Regions from separate parts of the Pseudomonas sp. LB1P83 genome, predicted to be linked through region 1. Evidence: predicted binding sites of a transcription regulator. Region 1 holds the regulator's gene; each other region holds the start of a gene.

Region 1 (2,266 bases):
CGTCATCAGTTGGTCAGTCGCGCCGTAAGCGTGCAAATGCAAGAAGAACCCAGCGAAGAAGCCATGGCTGACATGTTCGCTGATATTTACCACAGCCCGACCAAGCAGGTTGGCTGAGGTACTAATGAACAGTTTTTGTACCTACATCGATGGTCTGCCATGCATTGTTCAGTTGATGAACGCGCAGCCAGTAATGTGGCCTCCGTCTATGCAAGACAAGGTAAAGAAATAACATGGGCAGCATGCATCCCGTACAGGTGATCGCGGTGACCGGCGGCAAAGGTGGCGTCGGGAAGACTAACGTGTCAGTGAACTTGTCCCTGGCTCTAGCTGAGCTCGGCCGGCGCGTCATGCTGCTGGACGCCGATCTGGGGCTGGCGAATGTCGACGTCCTGTTGGGGCTGACACCCAAACGTACCCTGGCCGACGTGATCGAAGGCCGCTGTGAGCTGCGCGACGTTCTGTTGCAGGGCCCCGGCGGCATTCGCATCGTCCCGGCCGCGTCCGGCACACAGAGCATGGTTCATCTGAGCCCGGCCCAACACGCCGGCCTGATCCAGGCCTTCAGTGATATCGGCGACAATCTCGACGTGTTGGTGATCGACACCGCTGCGGGTATTGGTGACTCGGTAGTCAGTTTCGTTCGCGCAGCGCAAGAAGTCTTGCTGGTGGTGTGCGACGAGCCGACCTCGATCACGGATGCCTACGCGCTGATCAAACTGCTGAACCGCGATTACGGCATGAACCGCTTCCGCGTCCTGGCCAACATGGCCCAGAGCCCGCAGGAAGGTCGCAACCTGTTCGCCAAGTTGACCAAGGTCACGGACCGCTTCCTCGACGTCGCCTTACAATACGTCGGTGCGGTGCCTTACGACGAAAGCGTGCGCAAGGCCGTGCAGAAGCAGCGTGCAGTCTATGAAGCCTTCCCGCGTTCCAAGTGCGCCCTGGCGTTCAAGGCGATCGCGCAGAAGGTCGACACCTGGCCGCTGCCTGCCAACCCGCGTGGGCACCTGGAGTTTTTCGTCGAGCGCCTCGTGCAACAGACCGCAGGACCCGTCCTATGACAGCCAGTGGCTACAACCTCTACAAGAAGTCGGCACGTGACGCGCAGTACGAGCTGATCGAGCGTTACGCGCCACTGGTCAAACGCATTGCTTACCACTTGCTGGCCCGTCTGCCAGCCAGTGTTCAGGTTGAAGACCTGATCCAGGCCGGGATGATCGGCCTGCTTGAAGTATCGACCAAATATGACGCCAGCAAAGGCGCGAGTTTCGAGACGTACGCGGGCATTCGAATCCGCGGCGCGATGCTCGATGAAGTACGCAAGGGGGACTGGGCGCCACGTTCGGTTCACCGCAATACCCGCATGGTCAGCGACGCAATTCGCTCGATTGAAGCTAAAACCGGTCGTGACGCTAAAGATCATGAGGTTGCGGCCGAACTCCAATTGAGTCTCGACGATTATTACGGGATTTTGAACGACACCCTGGGCAGCCGGTTATTCAGTTTCGACGATCTGTTGCAGGACGGCGAACACGAAGGGCTGCACGAGGATGGCGCGAGTGCTCATCTCGAGCCGTCACGCGATCTGGAAGATGAACGCTTCCAGGCTGCGCTGGCGGACGCGATTGCCAATTTGCCGGAGCGTGAGCGACTGGTGTTGGCGCTGTACTACGACGAAGAGCTGAACCTCAAGGAAATCGGTGAGGTCCTGGGGGTCAGCGAATCTCGGGTCAGCCAGTTACACAGCCAGTGCGCGGCCCGTTTGCGGGGGCGTTTGGGGGAGTGGCGAGCGCGCTGAAGGCAGTGTGGGGACACTGCGAACGAGGCCGGTGTGGTGTTGAACTGCACCGGTCGCGATCTGTTGTGCTCCAGACAGTCATCGAGTGCATTGCCGGATTGATTGAAATGGCGCGTCCAGGTGCTGGGCGCGTTTAAGACTGCTTGGAGGTCGAATTGGACAAGAACATGAAAATCCTCATCGTTGATGACTTCTCAACGATGCGGCGGATCATAAAAAACCTGTTGCGTGACCTTGGGTTCACCAACACGGTCGAGGCCGACGATGGCACTACTGCCATTCCGGTTCTCAACAGCGGGAGCATCGACTTTCTGGTAACGGACTGGAACATGCCTGGCATGACCGGTATCGATCTGCTGCGTCACGTGCGCGCCGATGAAAAGCTCAAGCACTTGCCAGTGCTGATGGTGACCGCTGAAGCCAAGCGCGAGCAGATCATCGAAGCGGCCCAGGCCGGTGTAAACG
Region 2 (2,266 bases), 3.3 Mb from region 1:
AAGAACTTGTCGCTGCCGCTGGTGGCGGCGTCGAGCAGGGCTTCCTGATGGGTATTGCGCTTGAGGATCGGCAGGCAATAGAAGTGCGGCCGAATCCCGCCCACCAGCATGTGATTGCGGTTGTACAGCAGGTGATGCGCGGTGATGGTCGCGCCAACGCTGGCCGAAGCCTCGTTGACGAACTGCACGGCGTCCGCGGTGGTGATGTGTTCGAACACCACTTTGAGCGTCGGGAAACGCTCGACCACACGACGCATGTGCTCATCGATGAAGAGTTTTTCGCGGTCGAACACATCGACATCGCCACGGGTGACTTCACCGTGAATCAGCAAGGGCATCCCGACTTCGGCCATGGCCTCAAGTGCAGGGAAGATCTTGTCGATGCTGGTGACACCAGAGTCCGAGTTGGTGGTCGCGCCGGCCGGGTACAGCTTGGCGGCGTAAACGAAACCGCTGGCCTTGGCCTCGCGAATTTCTTCGGGCTGGGTTCGGTCGGTCAGGTAAAGCACCATCAACGGTTCGAAACGACTGCCGGCCGGGCGTGCAGCGAGAATCCGCTGGCGATAGCCGTCGGCTTCAGCGGCGTTACGCACCGGAGGTACCAGGTTGGGCATGATGATGGCGCGACCAAAGGTGCGCGCGACATCCGCAACGGTATTGGTCAACACAGCACCATCGCGAAGATGAATATGCCAGTCGTCGGGACGCAGCAGGGTCAGGCGGTCGGACATGAGTGGATTCCAGGCGGGTCAAACTGAGGGGAATGCTACCGGAAAAGACTCTCTCAGGCACTCGCTATCAAGTTTTGCAGGAACCTTCCGATATCCAACAGGTATGCCGTAAATATGTGTGTCGGTCTTTTTGTTGTCGAAGCCAGTGGAGCCTCCCGTGCGCCAGCGTTATTTAGCCTTGCTCAGTGTGTTTGCCAGCCTCCCTGCGATGGCGCTCACTTTCCAGACACGTCTGGAGAGCATCGAGTGGACGGTCGAAGGTGACAAGTTCGAGTGCCGCCTGACTCAACCGATTACCGATTTCGGTTCGGGTGAATTCGTGCGCCGTGCCGGCGAGCAGGCGACGTTTCGTCTGAAAGCCTACAACGCGATGATCGGCGGCGGGTCCGCGACCCTGCTGGCGGCCGCTGCGCCGTGGCAGCCGGGACGTGGCGACATCAACCTGGGTTCGGTGAGAATCGGCAGCGGTAATGTGTTGTTCAACAGTTCGCAAGTTCAGGCCGGGCGCCTGATCAGCGGGTTGATGGACGGCCGCAGTCCGGTCATTCGGCATTCATCCGGCGATGGTCGGGTGTCTGAAGTGCGCCTGTTGCCGGTCAAGTTCAGCAAGGCCTTCAACGACTATCAGGGTTGCGTTGCGAAACTGCTGCCGAAGAATTTCGAGCAGGTCAAACAGTCCGAGATCGGCTTCCCGGGTGAAGGCGTCGATCTCGATCCGCAAGCCAAGTCTCAGTTGCAGGTGATGCTGGAGTTCATGAAGGCTGACCCGACGGTCAATCACATCGAACTCGACGGGCACTCCGACAACAGCGGCAATCGCCTGACCAACCGCGAGTTGTCACGCCGCCGCGCGCTGGCGGTGATGGACTATTTCAAGGCCAATGGCATTCAGGAGTCACAGATCACCATGCGTTTCCACGGTGAGCGATACCCTGTGTCGCCAAACACCAATGCCAGCAATCGCGCGAAGAATCGCCGGGTCGCCGTGCGCCTGGAACGGGTGGCTCCGACCGAGAAAGTCGCGCCTCAATCCACGACCCCGGGAAGCGCACCTGCGACTTCCTGAACCCGTCGACATCGTCGCTCGTTCGACAGAATCTGTCGCTTCGTCGTCATAAGCTGTCGCGCCTCTGTAAATTATTCCGTATGACCGGTAGACTTCACGGCTTTCCGTAGAACCCCGTGGAGTGATGGCATGGCGGACGTAAACAAGGTCGTTCTGGCGTATTCCGGCGGCCTGGACACTTCGGTGATCCTCAAGTGGCTGCAGGATACTTATAACTGTGAAGTGGTGACCTTTACCGCTGACCTGGGTCAGGGCGAAGAGGTCGAACCTGCACGCGCCAAGGCTCAGGCCATGGGCGTGAAAGAGATCTACATCGACGATCTGCGCGAAGAATTCGTGCGTGATTTCGTCTTCCCGATGTTCCGCGCCAACACCGTTTACGAAGGCGAGTACCTGCTGGGTACTTCCATCGCTCGTCCGTTGATCGCCAAACGCCTGATCGAAATCGCCAACGAAACCGGCGCTGACG
Region 3 (2,266 bases), 1.5 Mb from region 1:
AGGAATCACAATCTGGCGGGTGATGGCCCAGGCGGCAATAAGGCCAAAGGCGAGCGCCAGGGCAGTGGCCAGTAGCAGCATGTTCTTGGCGCTGGCGGCATCAGTATCCCGCACGACGGTTTGCGACACCGTGAGCTTCTTGCTGACGTCGAGCAGGATGTCGCCTTGTGCGGCCATGCGTTTGAGCGCGGCGGCGCTGGCCACTTGTGAGTCCCGATACTGGCTGACGGCGGCGCGGTAGGCCTTGAGCGAATCGGTGGCCTGTTGCAGGTTGGCGATGTGCTGCTCCGGCAGTTTGGACGGCAGGCTTTCGAGGTTCTTCAGGGCGTTGTCGATGGCGTCCAGCGCAGGTTGCTCGGCCTCGGTCTTGCCGCTATAGGTGTAGCCGCGGACCTGGAAGCGCGCTTGCTGGATCAGCTTGCTGAGGTCGATCACGCTGTTGAAGTCGGCGACGCTTTCGCCTTGCAGCAAGGATTTTTCGACTTCAGCGACGCGGGCCACGGCGTTGTCGGCGGTGGCGCCGAGTTTGCTGCGGGCGTCCTCGCGATTGGCGCCGGCCTGGACCATGGCGGTGAAGGCTTGTTTGTACTCGCTGACAGCGGCCAGTTGCTGATCAATCATCGCCACGTCAGAAGGTTGCTCGATCAGTGTGCGCGCGGTTTGCAGGCCGGCGCCGAGTTTGGCGAGCAGATCGTTGACGGCGCCCGGGCCCTGGTCACCACGGCGCATATCGTAGTCCATGCGGGCCAGCCGCAGGTCTTTGGTCAGCTCATTGACGCTGGCAATGAACCCGAGCTTGTCGCCACGGCTGATCACGCCAGTCAGGCCGGTCCAGCCGGTAAAGGTGATCAGCAATGTCAGCAGCAGCACCAGACCGAAGCCGATCCCCAGTTTGCGATTGACGCTTACGTTTCCCATATTCTCGGCTAGCCAACGGTACATGCTGCTACTCCCTCGGACCACTAATTGGTTTTATGGGAACTGTATCGGCAGGCGAGCACGAATCTGTAGGCGTGCACGTTAGTTGGCACGACAAATTTCCATGTGGGAGTGAGCCTGCTCGCGATAGCGGTGGGTCAGTCAACCAATGCGTTGACTGACCCACCGCTATCGCGAGCAGGCTCACTCCCACAGGTTCTGTGTCTAAAGTGAGGGCCGGGGTTAGAACAGGCGGGCGAGCAGCGCGGTGACGGCAGTTTCGACGCGCAGGATGCGCTCGCCGAGCTGTACCGGTTGCAGACCGGACTTGGCCAACAGGTCGATTTCGTAAGGGATCCAGCCGCCTTCAGGGCCGATGGCCAGGGTCACCGGTTCGTCCAGGCCACGAGGGCAGGGCGGGTAGTTGCCGGGGTGGCCAACCAAGCCGAGGGTGCCTTCAGTAATGGCCGGCAGACGATCTTCGACGAATGGCTTGAAGCGCTTCTCGATGACGATTTCCGGCAGTACGCTGTCCCGTGCCTGTTCCAGGCCGAGGATAAGTTGCTCGCGAATCGCTTCGGGTTCCAGAAACGGCGTTTGCCAGAAGCTCTTCTCGACGCGATAGCTGTTCACCAGAATGATTCGTGGCACACCCATGGCCGCCACGGTCTGAAACACCCGACGCAGCATTTTCGGCCGTGGCAGGGCCAACACCAGGGTCAGTGGCAGCTTCGCCGGTGGCGGCTGGTCGAGGGTGACGCGCAGTTCGGCTTCACCGGCGTCCAGGCGCAGGACTTCGGCCGAACCCATCAGGCCGCCGATACGCCCGACGCGCATGTTGTCACCCACTTCACAGCGATGGACTTCCTGCATGTGAGTCAACCGGCGATCACGCAGGATCACCCGGTCGGCCGCAATGAAGTCGGCATCGATGAGGAGCAGCAGGTTCACGGCTGGGTCGCTGGCGGCTGGTCGTTGTGATCGTCAACCGGCTGGTCGTCCGGGTGTTCGCCGCGCTTGCTGATCAGGCCGCCGAACAGGATGCCGATCTCGAACAGCAGCCACATCGGCACCGCCAACAGCGTCTGAGAGAAGATGTCCGGCGGTGTCAGGATCATGCCGACCACGAAGCAGCCGATGATCACGTACGGGCGGATTTTCTTCAGGTATTTGACGTCGACCACGCCGATCCACACCAGCAGCACCACGGCCACCGGGATCTCGAACGCCACGCCGAAGGCGAAGAACAGCGTCATGACGAAGTCGAGGTAGCTGCTGATGTCGGTCATCATTTCCACGCCGGCCGGGGTGGCGGCGGCGAAGAATTTGAAGATCAGCGGGAACACCA

Evidence for each region. The regulator FliA, encoded in region 1, starts transcription of late flagellar genes. The targets are predictions, from matches to a motif close to CTAAAGTTTNNNNNNNNNNNGCCGNTAA.
Region 2: the regulator FliA is predicted to act here: its motif matches at 798-825, upstream of ACYZTY_RS22125 (flagellar protein MotY).
Region 3: the regulator FliA is predicted to act here: its motif matches at 984-1,011, upstream of ACYZTY_RS30860 (methyl-accepting chemotaxis protein).

Annotation. Positions count from the first base shown of each region.
Region 1 covers NZ_CM142709.1:1,466,410-1,468,675, forward strand. The annotation lists gene flhF (flagellar biosynthesis protein FlhF) at 1-117, shown strand, start outside; gene fleN (flagellar synthesis regulator FleN) at 234-1,064, shown strand; gene fliA (RNA polymerase sigma factor FliA) at 1,061-1,801, shown strand; gene ACYZTY_RS06665 (chemotaxis response regulator CheY) at 1,969-2,266, shown strand, end outside.
Region 2 covers NZ_CM142709.1:4,833,859-4,836,124, reverse strand. The annotation lists gene pyrC (dihydroorotase) at 1-731, opposite strand, end outside; gene ACYZTY_RS22125 (flagellar protein MotY) at 889-1,797, shown strand; gene ACYZTY_RS22120 (argininosuccinate synthase) at 1,927-2,266, shown strand, end outside.
Region 3 covers NZ_CM142709.1:6,697,840-6,700,105, forward strand. The annotation lists gene ACYZTY_RS30860 (methyl-accepting chemotaxis protein) at 1-942, opposite strand, end outside; gene ACYZTY_RS30865 (16S rRNA (uracil(1498)-N(3))-methyltransferase) at 1,162-1,869, opposite strand; gene tatC (twin-arginine translocase subunit TatC) at 1,866-2,266, opposite strand, start outside.